2 regions of the Pseudomonas sp. AC255 genome follow, and region 1 is predicted to be linked to the other one. Evidence: predicted binding sites of a transcription regulator. Region 1 holds the regulator's gene; the other holds the start of a gene.

What was found. Region 1 encodes sigma-54, which starts transcription at its own class of promoters, with help from an activator protein. Its sites were predicted from a motif close to ANTGGCATNNANNTTGCTNT; they were not measured.
Positions count from the first base shown of each region.
Region 2: the regulator sigma-54 is predicted to act here: its motif matches at 3,239-3,258, upstream of glnK (P-II family nitrogen regulator).

Region 1 covers NZ_OZ409841.1:4,314,952-4,320,668, forward strand. Annotated here, with positions in the region: gene lptB (LPS export ABC transporter ATP-binding protein) at 1-497, shown strand, start outside; gene ACZZ0K_RS19635 (RNA polymerase factor sigma-54) at 664-2,154, shown strand; gene hpf (ribosome hibernation-promoting factor, HPF/YfiA family) at 2,228-2,536, shown strand; partial or broken gene ptsN (PTS IIA-like nitrogen regulatory protein PtsN) at 2,548-3,011, shown strand; gene rapZ (RNase adapter RapZ) at 3,014-3,871, shown strand; gene ACZZ0K_RS19655 (HPr family phosphocarrier protein) at 3,887-4,162, shown strand; gene ACZZ0K_RS19660 (ZIP family metal transporter) at 4,197-5,090, opposite strand; gene ACZZ0K_RS19665 (superoxide dismutase) at 5,120-5,717, opposite strand, start outside.
Region 2 covers NZ_OZ409841.1:5,548,380-5,554,096, reverse strand. Annotated here, with positions in the region: gene ACZZ0K_RS24985 (HAD family hydrolase) at 1-81, shown strand, start outside; gene sutA (transcriptional regulator SutA) at 274-600, opposite strand; gene ACZZ0K_RS24975 (secondary thiamine-phosphate synthase enzyme YjbQ) at 702-1,127, opposite strand; gene ACZZ0K_RS24970 (ammonium transporter) at 1,342-2,679, opposite strand; gene glnK (P-II family nitrogen regulator) at 2,717-3,055, opposite strand; gene ACZZ0K_RS24960 (accessory factor UbiK family protein) at 3,450-3,710, shown strand; gene ACZZ0K_RS24955 (HigA family addiction module antitoxin) at 3,922-4,134, opposite strand; gene ACZZ0K_RS24950 (hypothetical protein) at 4,443-4,907, shown strand; gene ACZZ0K_RS24945 (YifB family Mg chelatase-like AAA ATPase) at 5,291-5,717, shown strand, end outside.

The DNA of each region.
Region 1 (5,717 bases):
AGGCCGGTATCGGCTATCTGCCGCAAGAAGCGTCGATCTTCCGTAAACTGTCGGTCGCCGACAACATCATGGCGATCCTCGAGACCCGCCCGGAGCTGGACAAGGCCGGTCGTCGCAAGGAGCTGGAAAGCCTGCTGCAGGAATTCCACATCAGCCACATCCGCGACAACCTCGGCATGAGCCTGTCCGGCGGTGAGCGTCGCCGGGTGGAAATCGCTCGCGCCCTGGCCACTGCACCCAAGTTCATCCTGCTCGACGAACCGTTCGCCGGTGTCGACCCGATCTCGGTCGGCGACATCAAGCAGATCATCCATCACCTCAAGGCCAAGGGCATCGGCGTGCTGATCACCGACCACAACGTGCGTGAGACGCTGGATATCTGCGAAACCGCTTACATCGTCAACGACGGTCAACTGATCGCTGAAGGCGATGCCGAGACCATCCTGGCCAACGATCTGGTCAAGGAAGTTTATCTGGGTCACGAGTTCCGCCTGTAAGCGCGACAGCGCTGTATCGATTCAAGGCGCATTTATCCGCTTTAATTGTTACAGCGCTCTAGGCAAACACTTCAGTTTCAGGCATATAATTTGCTTAAGTTTGGCGCTTCGGCGCCCTGTAGTGGATGGCGCAAAGCGCCGGCGAATAAGGTGTTAAGCCCCTGCCATGAAACCATCGCTAGTCTTGAGAATGGGCCAGCAGCTGACGATGACACCGCAGCTGCAACAGGCCATCCGCCTGCTCCAATTGTCGACCCTGGACCTGCAACAGGAGATCCAGGAGGCTCTGGAATCCAATCCGATGCTCGAGCGCCAGGAAGAAGGCGACGACTTCGACAACGCCGATCCGCTGGCCGACAACGCCGAACAGAAGCCCGCCGAGATCCAGGAACCCTCCTACCAGGAAACCGCCCCGACGGTGGATAACCTCGAGGATGGCGATTGGAACGAGCGCATCCCCAACGAACTGCCAGTGGATACCGCCTGGGAAGACGTCTACCAGACCAGCGCCAGCAGCCTGCCGAGCAGCGATGACGATGAGTGGGATTTCACCACCCGCACGTCCGCCGGAGAGAGCCTGCAAAGCCATCTGCTCTGGCAACTGAACCTGGCACCGATGTCCGACACCGATCGCCTGATCGCCGTGACTCTGATCGACTGCATCAACAATCAGGGCTATCTGGACGAAACACTCGAAGAGATTCTTGAAGCGTTCGACCCGGAACTAGACATCGAGCTCGACGAAATCGAAGCCGTCCTGCATCGCATCCAGCAATTCGAGCCCGCCGGTATCGGCGCCCGCAACCTCAGCGAATGCCTGCTGCTGCAACTGCGCCAGCTGCCCGCGAAGACGCCGTGGCTGACCGAGGCCAAGCGTCTGGTCGCCGATTACATCGACCTGCTCGGCAGCCGCGATTACAGCCAGTTGATGCGGCGCATGAAGCTCAAGGAAGACGAGCTGCGCCAGGTCATCGAACTGGTGCAAAGCCTCAATCCGCGTCCCGGTTCACAGATCGAGTCGACCGAAGCCGAATACGTCATTCCCGACGTGATCGTGCGCAAGGACAACGAGCGCTGGCTGGTCGAGCTGAACCAGGAATCGGTGCCTCGCCTGCGCGTCAACGCCCAGTACGCCGGTTTTGTGAAGCGTGCCGACACCAGCGCCGACAACACTTTCATGCGCAACCAGTTGCAGGAGGCCCGCTGGTTCATCAAGAGCCTGCAGAGCCGCAACGAAACCCTGATGAAAGTGGCCACGCAGATCGTCGAACATCAGCGCGGCTTCCTCGAGTACGGCGACGAAGCAATGAAGCCGTTGGTATTGCATGACATCGCCGAAGCGGTCGGCATGCACGAATCGACGATTTCCCGGGTGACCACACAAAAATTCATGCATACCCCGCGCGGTATTTATGAGCTGAAATACTTTTTCTCCAGCCACGTCAGCACCTCCGAAGGCGGCGAATGCTCGTCCACGGCGATCCGCGCGATCATCAAGAAACTGGTCGCTGCGGAAAATCAGAAAAAGCCGTTGAGTGACAGCAAGATCGCTGGTTTACTGGAGGCACAAGGCATTCAGGTGGCTCGCCGCACCGTCGCCAAGTACCGCGAATCCCTCGGAATCGCGCCTTCGAGCGAACGCAAGCGGTTGATGTAAGCCACGTTACAGCGTTCCAGTGGCAGGCTTTTCGGCCTGCCGCTTTATGCACTGGCAACGAAGGAGAAGCTGTATGCAAGTCAACATCAGTGGACACCAACTGGAAGTGACCCAACCTCTGCGTTCCTACATCGAGGAAAAACTCCAGCGACTGGAGCGACATTTCGACAAGATCACCAACGTGCAGGTCACGATGTGCGTCGAAAAGCTGAAACAGAAGATCGAAGCCACCTTGCATATTCCCGGCAGTGAAGTGGTCGCAAACGCAGAAGATACCGACATGTACGCTGCGATCGACTCACTTACCGACAAGCTGGATCGCCAACTCAAAAAGCATAAGGAAAAGACCCAGAGCCTCCTCCAGGGCGCGACCGGTCGTTAACACCCCTATCCATGATCCGACTTGAAACCATCCTGACCCCCGGCCGTTCCCAAGTGAACGCGCCGGGCGGCAGCAAGAAAAAGCCCTCGAACAGATTGCCAACCTGATCCACCGCGAAGTGCCGGATCTGGCGATGCAGGATGTCTTCGAGGCGCTGATCGCCCGTGAAAAACTCGGCTCCACCGGTTTTGGCAACGGCATCGCCATTCCCCACTGCCGCCTCAAGGGCTGCGCGGGGCCAGTGAGCGCCCTGCTGCACCTCGAAGCCCCGATCGATTTCGACGCCATCGACGGCGCTCCGGTGGACCTGTTGTTCGTATTGCTGGTCCCGGAAGCCGCAACCGACGCGCATCTGGAGTTGTTGCGCCAGATCGCCAGCATGCTCGACCGCAAGGAAGTGCGCGACAAGCTACGCAGCGCTCCGAGCAATGAAGCCTTGTACCAGGTCGTACTGGACGAGCAGAACGGGCACTAATCATGCGTTTGATCATTGTCAGTGGCCGTTCGGGCTCGGGTAAAAGTACCGCCCTGAATGTCCTTGAGGACAACGGCTACTACTGCATCGACAATCTGCCGGCCGGTTTGCTGCCGGAACTGGCCGAGCGGGCGCTGATTCACACGGAACTGGCGCAGCCGCTGGTCGCCGTGTCGATCGATGCGCGCAACCTGCCCAGCCATCTGTCACGTTTCCCTGAGTTGCTCGAAGACGTGCGTGCCAAGCATATCAAGTGCGATGTGCTGTACCTGGACGCCGATGAAGAAACCCTGCTCAAGCGTTTTTCCGAGACCCGTCGTCGTCACCCGCTGAGCAACGCCAATCGCTCACTGGCCGAGGCGATTCACGACGAAACCGCCCTGCTCGGTCCGATCGCCGATCTGGCCGACCTGAAGATCAACACCACCAGTCTGAATCTGTATCAACTGCGCGACACCATCAAGTTGCGCCTGTTGAATCAACCGGAGCCCGGTACGGCGTTTCTGGTCGAGTCGTTCGGCTTCAAGCGCGGCATGCCGGTCGACGCCGACCTGGTGTTCGACGTGCGCTGCCTGCCCAATCCGTACTGGAAACCGGAGCTGCGCGCTCAGTCGGGCCTTGATGCACCGGTGGCCGAGTACCTGGCGCAGCAGCCGGATGTCGAAGAAATGTATCAGGACATCTACGCCTACCTGAACAAGTGGCTGCCACGCTTCGCCGCCAGCAACCGCGCCTACGTCACCATTGCCATTGGCTGCACCGGCGGGCATCACCGCTCCGTCTACCTGACCGAACGACTGGGTCAGGCCCTGCAGAAAACCCTGAAGAACGTCCAGGTTCGCCACCGCGACCTCACCTAAAGGATTTACACCGCGATGCCTGCTCGTGAAATCGAAATCATCAATAAGCTGGGCCTGCATGCCCGGGCATCGGCCAAATTTGTCGGCGTGGCGGGTCAGTATCCAGACTGCACGATCCGAGTGGGACGCACACCTGAAACGACTGTCGACGGCAAGAGCATCATGGCAATGATGATGCTCGCGGCGGGTAAAGGCACCAAGATCCATTTGAGCACCGAAGGCGAACAGGCTCAGGAAGCCATGGACGCATTGGTCGATCTGATCGAAAGGTATTTCGACGAAGGTGAATAATCCTCGAGGCGGGGACACTGTTCCTCGCCTCCATTCACCCCAACGCCGTATCCATCACCATCATCAGACAAAACCCGATCAGAAGGCCCAGACTGGCCAGCTTGTCATGCCCATGACGGCGCGATTCCGGGATCACTTCGTGGGTCACCACCAGCAACATCGCCCCCGCCGCCAGTGCCAGCCCCAACGGCAACAGCACCTGAGCCAGACTCACGAGCCACGCACACAGCAGCGCAAATATCGGTTCGACCAGCCCCGACGCCGCGCCGATCAGAAACGCCCTGACCCGCGACATTCCCGCCCCGGCCAGCACCAGAGCAATCACCAGTCCTTCCGGCACATCCTGCAACGCAATGCCCATCGCCAGACTGTCGGCGTCCGCCATCCCGCCTCCGGCAGATACGCCAACCGCCATGCCTTCCGGAATGTTGTGCGCGATGATGGCGAACACGAACAGCCAGATTCGCGGTGGAATCACCGGATGCTCCAGCGTGCCGACGAGCATTTCCGGCGAGGCACCGCAAATGCGCCGATCCACCAGATACAGACCGAACGCACCGAGCAGGATGCCGAAGCAGATCAGGCCACTGGCGGCCCACGGCGTCAGGCCAAGGCTCTCAGCTGCAGCTATGCCCGGCACGATCAACGAAAACGCCGTCGCCGCCAGCATCACCCCGGCACCAAATCCCAGCAAGGTGTCGCTGAGTGCCTGCGGCATGCGCCGGATCACCAGCACCGGCACCGCGCCAAGCGCCGTGCCCAAGGCGCAGATGGCACCGCCCTGCAAGGCACGTAACAGCCTCGGTTCCAGATTCAGCCATTGCAAAGCGTGGGCGACCAGTAAAGTCATACCCGCCAACAGCAAAAGCGAACCCACCGCGTAACGAAACATGCGCCCACTGCCAATCGCCAGTGTTTCCGTGCCCATAGTCAGCCCTGATTGTTTTTATTGAAGGCTTAAACCAGTGCGGCCTGATAGCGCGCAGCAACTTCCGGCCAGTTGATCACGTTGTAGAACGCGTTGATGTATTCCGGGCGACGGTTCTGGTAACGCAGGTAGTAAGCGTGCTCCCAGACATCGAGGCCAAGGATCGGGGTGTTGCCGTTCATCAACGGGCTGTCCTGGTTGCCGCTGCTTTCCACGACCAGTTTTTTCTCCGGTGTCACGCTCAGCCACGCCCAGCCGCTGCCAAAACGGGTCAGCGCGGCTTTGGTGAACGCTTCCTTGAAACTGTCGAGTCCGCCCAGTTGCTCGTCGATGGCCTTGGCCAGCGCGCCGCTGGGCTTGCCGCCACCGTTGGGCACCATCACTTCCCAGAACAGCGAATGGTTGGCGTGGCCGCCGCCCTGATTGATCACCGCCGCGCGAAGTTTTTCCGGCAGTTGCTGCACGCTGGCGACGAGTTTTTCCACCGGCCACTCGGCGAACTCGGTGCCTTCCACGGCGGCGTTGAGGTTGTTGATGTAGGTCTGGTGATGCTTGGTGTAATGGATTTCCATGGTCTGCGCATCGATGTGCGGCTCGAGGGCATCGTAGGCGTAAGGCAAGGCAGGC
Region 2 (5,717 bases), 1.2 Mb from region 1:
CGCTTGCCGGATGCGGAAATTCGCAGCCTGACCGAATTGCCCGCCGTGCTCTCGCGCTGGAATGAGCAACACAGACCCTGAATTAACTTCATTCCCTGTGGGAGCTGGCTTGCCAGCGAAGAGGCCAGAACATTCAACATCAATGTTGTCTCACAGGCAGCTATCGCTGGCAAGCCAGCTCCCACAGGGTCTGCATTGCCTTCACAACCTTTATTTCAGGCATAAAAAAGCCCGCAGCGACGGCGGGCTTTTTCAGCAAGCGAGCGACGCGCCTCAGATAGGGCGGCTGCCGTACTTGTTATCCGGCTTCTTGGGCGGATCGGCGACCACGTTGGCCTCCACTTCCTGCACCTTGCCGCCGCGCGCAAGGAATTCTTCCATGGCCTTGGCCAGGGCGTCACGCTCCTTGTTCTTGGCTTCGATGCTCGGCAACTCGTCGACCGAGACCGCAGCCTTGGCTTTGCCTTTGGCAGCCGGGGCCGGCGTGTCGTCACCGCCATCGTCTTCGGTAACGTCTTCCGCTGCCGCTTCCAGGCCTTCCTCGGCCTCGTCTTCGTCGCCTACTTCGAGGTCGTCGTTTTCCAGATCATCGTCGCTCATGTTCTACCTCATGACTTGCCAAAAGCAGATTAGTTATAGACCAGCTTTGGCGGCTGTCGAAGCCGCCGTTGAAAAATCTTCTGCCGCTGCCCGGCAGCGGCTCATGCCTGTTCACCGTGCAAGGTGGCGAGGACTTTACGGGCACCGCCATGATCACGGTGCTCGCCCAGATAAATCCCTTGCCAGGTACCCAGTGCCAGCCGCCCTGCCGCAACCGGCAGACTGACCTGGCAACCGAGCACGCTGGCCTTGAAGTGCGCCGGGAGATCATCCGGGCCTTCGTCGTTGTGCTCGTAGCCGTCTGTTCCTTGTGGGATCAGACGATTGAAAAATCGTTCGAAGTCGCGACGAACTGCCGGATCGGCGTTCTCGTTGATGGTCAACGATGCCGACGTGTGCTGCAGCCACAAATGCAACAGACCGACCCGACAGGCCTTGAGTTCAGGCAAGCCTGCGAGCAACTCGTCCGTCACCAGATGAAAGCCCCGGGGCCTTGCCCGCAGGGTTATCAGAGTCTGTTGCCACATACAGTTCTCCGCTCGTTCGGGGCGCATTCTAGCGTGCTCTGAAAAAAAACAAAGGCCCTAATATTCCTGCAGCGATGTAAGCGATTGCCCGCAGAAAAAGCCTCGTCGTAAAGACGACCAAAGCCGTAAGAAAAATCCTTTCAGCCGCACCTTGAATGACAAATCCCGGACAAAAAAATGCCCGGCGAACCGGGCAATTTTTTATCGCGCGTACTTACAGGTTGTAGCCGCGTTCGTTGTGTTGTGCCAGATCGAGGCCGACCGACTCTTCTTCCTCGGTTACGCGCAGACCCATGACGGCGTCCAGCACCTTGAGGATGATGAAAGTCACGATCGCGGTGTAGATCACCGTGAAGCCGACGCCTTTGATCTGAATCCAGACCTGCGCGCCGATGTCAGTCACGGTGCCGAAGCCGCCCAGTGCCGGTGCGGCAAACACACCAGTGAGGATCGCGCCGAGGATACCGCCGATACCGTGCACGCCGAAGGCATCCAGGGAGTCGTCATAGCCGAGTTTGCGTTTCAGGGTGGTGGCGCAGAAGAAGCACACCACGCCTGCGGCCAGACCGATCACCAGTGCACCCATCGGGCCTACAGTGCCAGCGGCCGGAGTGATCGCGACCAGACCGGCGACCACGCCCGAAGCAATCCCCAGTGCGCTTGGCTTGCCGTGGGTGACCCACTCGGCAAACATCCAGCCCAGTGCCGCAGCGGCGGTGGCGATCTGAGTAACCAGCATGGCCATACCGGCAGTGCCGTTGGCGGCAGCAGCGGAACCAGCGTTGAAGCCGAACCAGCCAACCCACAGCATCGCCGCGCCCATCAGGGTGTAGCCGAGGTTATGCGGAGCCATCGGTGTGGTCGGGAAGCCTTTGCGCTTGCCCAGTACCAGGCACGCGACCAGGCCGGCGATACCGGCGTTGATGTGCACCACGGTGCCGCCAGCAAAGTCGAGCACGCCCCAGTCCCACATCAGGCCGCCGTTACCGGACCAGACCATGTGCGCGATCGGTGCATAAACCAGAGTGAACCAGATGCCCATGAAAATCAGCATCGCGGAGAACTTCATGCGCTCGGCGAACGCACCGACGATCAGCGCCGGGGTGATGATCGCGAAGGTCATCTGGAAGGTGATGAACACCGCTTCAGGGAACAGCGCCGCCGGGCCGGTGATACTCGAAGGCGTGACACCAGCGAGGAACGCCTTGCCCATGCCGCCGAAGAACGAATTGAAGTTGACGACGCCCTGTTCCATGCCGGTGGTGTCGAAGGCAATGCTGTAGCCATAAATGACCCACAGGATGCTGATCAGGCCGGTAATGGCGAAGCACTGCATCAGCACGGAAAGAATGTTTTTCGAGCGAACCATACCGCCGTAGAACAGCGCCAGGCCGGGGATGGTCATGAACAGCACGAGCGCTGTCGAGGTGAGCATCCAGGCGGTGTCGCCGGAATTGAGGACTGGCGCTGCCACTTCGTCTGCCGCCATGGCGATGCCGGGCATTACGATGGACAACAGGGCGCCTAGCCCTGCGAATTTACGCAGAGTCATATTGTTTTCTCCTGGGGCGTTGGGTTTGTGGCGGCGCTTAGATCGCGTCGGTATCGGTTTCGCCGGTACGGATGCGGATCGCCTGTTCCAGATTGACCACGAAGATCTTGCCGTCACCGATCTTGCCGGTGTTGGCCGCTTTGGTTATCGCCTCGATAACCCGATCCAGATCCTTGTCGTCGATGGCCACGTCGATTTTCACCTTGGGCAGAAAATCGACCACATATTCCGCGCCGCGATACAGCTCGGTGTGACCCTTCTGCCGGCCGAAGCCTTTGACTTCAGTGACGGTAATGCCCTGCACGCCGATTTCGGACAGCGACTCGCGCACGTCGTCCAACTTGAACGGCTTGATGATGGCAGTGACTAGCTTCATGAAACTCTCTCCCGAATTGGTGGACTTGCCCCAGGAAAACAAACCCGTCTCAAGTCTAAGCGCAGTGCCTGGCTTTGTAACGCATCGTTGACGCCAGCTAACCGCATCAGACGAAACTCCCCGCTTCGTCTGCCGCACTGCATTCGTCACAGCGACTGCATCAGTGCATGGGTCGAGGGTGACTAAGCAGAAACCTTGCCAGCTCGGCAAAAACCCTGCATTTCAATCTCTTGGCCCCTGTTGCACGCGCTCGGGCAGAAAAGCTTTTGCCGATACGCACAACAACGGTGCGCCACCGTCCGTCCCCCTGCGCGAAAAGCGTGCATCCGTGCAACGGGATTGACTATAGACACTGCGTGATACACTGCCGGCCATTGTTTCCAGGACATTTCCCATGCTCGCGCCCAAAGACTTCCTCGACGCCCTGAGCGGCACCGCCTCCCGCCTCTTCAACGGCGACACCCCGCTGCCGAAAGCCGAAATCGAAAGCCAGTTCAAAATGCTGCTGCAAAGTGCCTTCAGCAAACTTGATCTGGTCAGTCGGGAAGAGTTCGATAGTCAGATGGTAGTGCTGGCGCGTACTCGCGCCCGCCTCGAAAGCCTCGAAGCCAAGGTTGCCGAGATGGAAGCGAAGCTGACACCGCCCGCTGAATAATTCGCGTCCCCTGTAGGAGCTGCCGAAGGCTGCGATCTTTTGATCTTCAGCCCTTGAACCATCCCCGCAACGTCCTACAACCTTAATGACCGCCGTCCGATTGCGCCAAAAAGCCCAGGTTTCTAAGCTCATCTGATGCTGAATGTTCAGCAGAGGGTTGGGCGACCCGGGCAGGGCCATGGTGGAAAGGGCTTCGCGGATGCTGCAATCGCTATGAGCCCGCATGCCGGAGCTGGGCTCTGCGCAAATCGTAAGTCGATTGGAGATTCATCCAGAACTCAGGCGTAGTGTTGAGCTGAATGGCGAGGCTGATTGCCAGATCGGCGCAGATCCTGAGCTGGCATTTCACAAGCTTTTCGATCTCACTTTCGGGCCAGTTGGTGGGCATGGCCAGTTCCATGACGGCCATGCCCAACGGCTCCATGAATTACTTATTCAGAACCTCGCCCGGATGAATCGGGCGCATACCATTGCGGTCCATTTTTCGCCTCCAGAGGCTGCGTTGAGTGGCCAAAGTGGAACATCCGACTCCCGGTACAAGACCTTCACACCCCTTTCGCCAGCGTCCTACAAATATTAGGGCATGGCCCTACAAACATCAGCGTCTGCGCCTGATTCCGTGAGCTCTTCGCTGTGATTAGGCTGGTGGCTTTCGCCTGCGCTGGTCGATCCTATTCGTCGAGTTCCAGGCGATACACATTGATCGCCAGACACTCTGGTTCTGGATCCCTCTTGTCTGATTTGCTCAAGCTCAAAGAAAACACGCTGGTTCAGCATCCAGATGGTGGTTACATCTTTGGCACGATCCCCGATATGCCAAAATTCGGCTTGCCAGGCGGGAAGATTTATCTGCGGGTAGGTATTCACCGTCGAGCGAATAGTGGTTTTGGCGTAGTGCACATTTGGGAAGCCCATAGTGCCGATTTGCTCAAGCATGGTTGCCAGACTGCCGATGGGGTAGCAGCGATTGTTGCGAAAATGATCGTCCCGGGGGCGCAAATCTATTGTGAGTTCAAAGAACAACGATGTGGAAACAGGGTCGCGGTACTGAGGACATCTATGGGAACACTGATTCTTGAACCGCGACACGAGCGCGCCACAGGATTTGGTTACTTCGTGGTGACTTGGTACCCGCAAAAACGTGCACATGGCACGTTAGTGGGGCAGATACCACGAGCACCACCAAATCAGAAATAAAAAAAGGCGTCCGATGGACGCCTTTTAAGTATTTTTTGAGGAGTAGTCGCAGCGATTCTTTAGCTCCTGGCTTTACGGCCTTGGGTTCAGAATCCGACAGGCTAGCCCGTCGTCACTACTTCAGAGAAACCAGCTTTCTCTGCTGCCAAAAATGCGGGGGAGCTTTTGCTGGTGCCCAGTCCCGACGAATGCGCAGTTGCAGTCCTCGAATGGGATGATCCTTCAATGCCGTGCGAGAGTCAACGCTCTAATTCAGGCAAGCAGTGACAGCCCATCGGGTCTGGATACGTCTTGTAAACCTCTATTTCAGCACCGAAACCCGGCTCAACTACCCTTCAAAAACCCGCATGAAGCGGCTCCCCGATTCAGCTCAAGGAACGACCATGTCCCTCTCCATTGTCCACAGTCGCGCCCAGATTGGCGTGGAAGCCCCCGCTGTTACCGTCGAAGTCCATCTGGCCAACGGTCTGCCGTCGCTGACCATGGTCGGCCTGCCTGAAGCGGCGGTGAAGGAGAGCAAGGATCGCGTACGCAGCGCGATCATCAATTCCGGACTGCAATTTCCGGCGCGGCGGATCACCTTGAATCTGGCGCCGGCGGATCTGCCCAAGGATGGCGGACGCTTCGATCTGGCGATTGCCTTGGGGATTTTGTCGGCCAGTGTGCAGGTGCCCTGCCTGACCCTGGACGAGGTGGAATGTCTGGGTGAGTTGGCGCTGTCGGGTGCCGTGCGGCCGGTGCGTGGTGTGCTGCCGGCGGCACTGGCGGCGCGCAAGGCCGGGCGGGCGCTGGTGGTGCCTCGAGCGAATG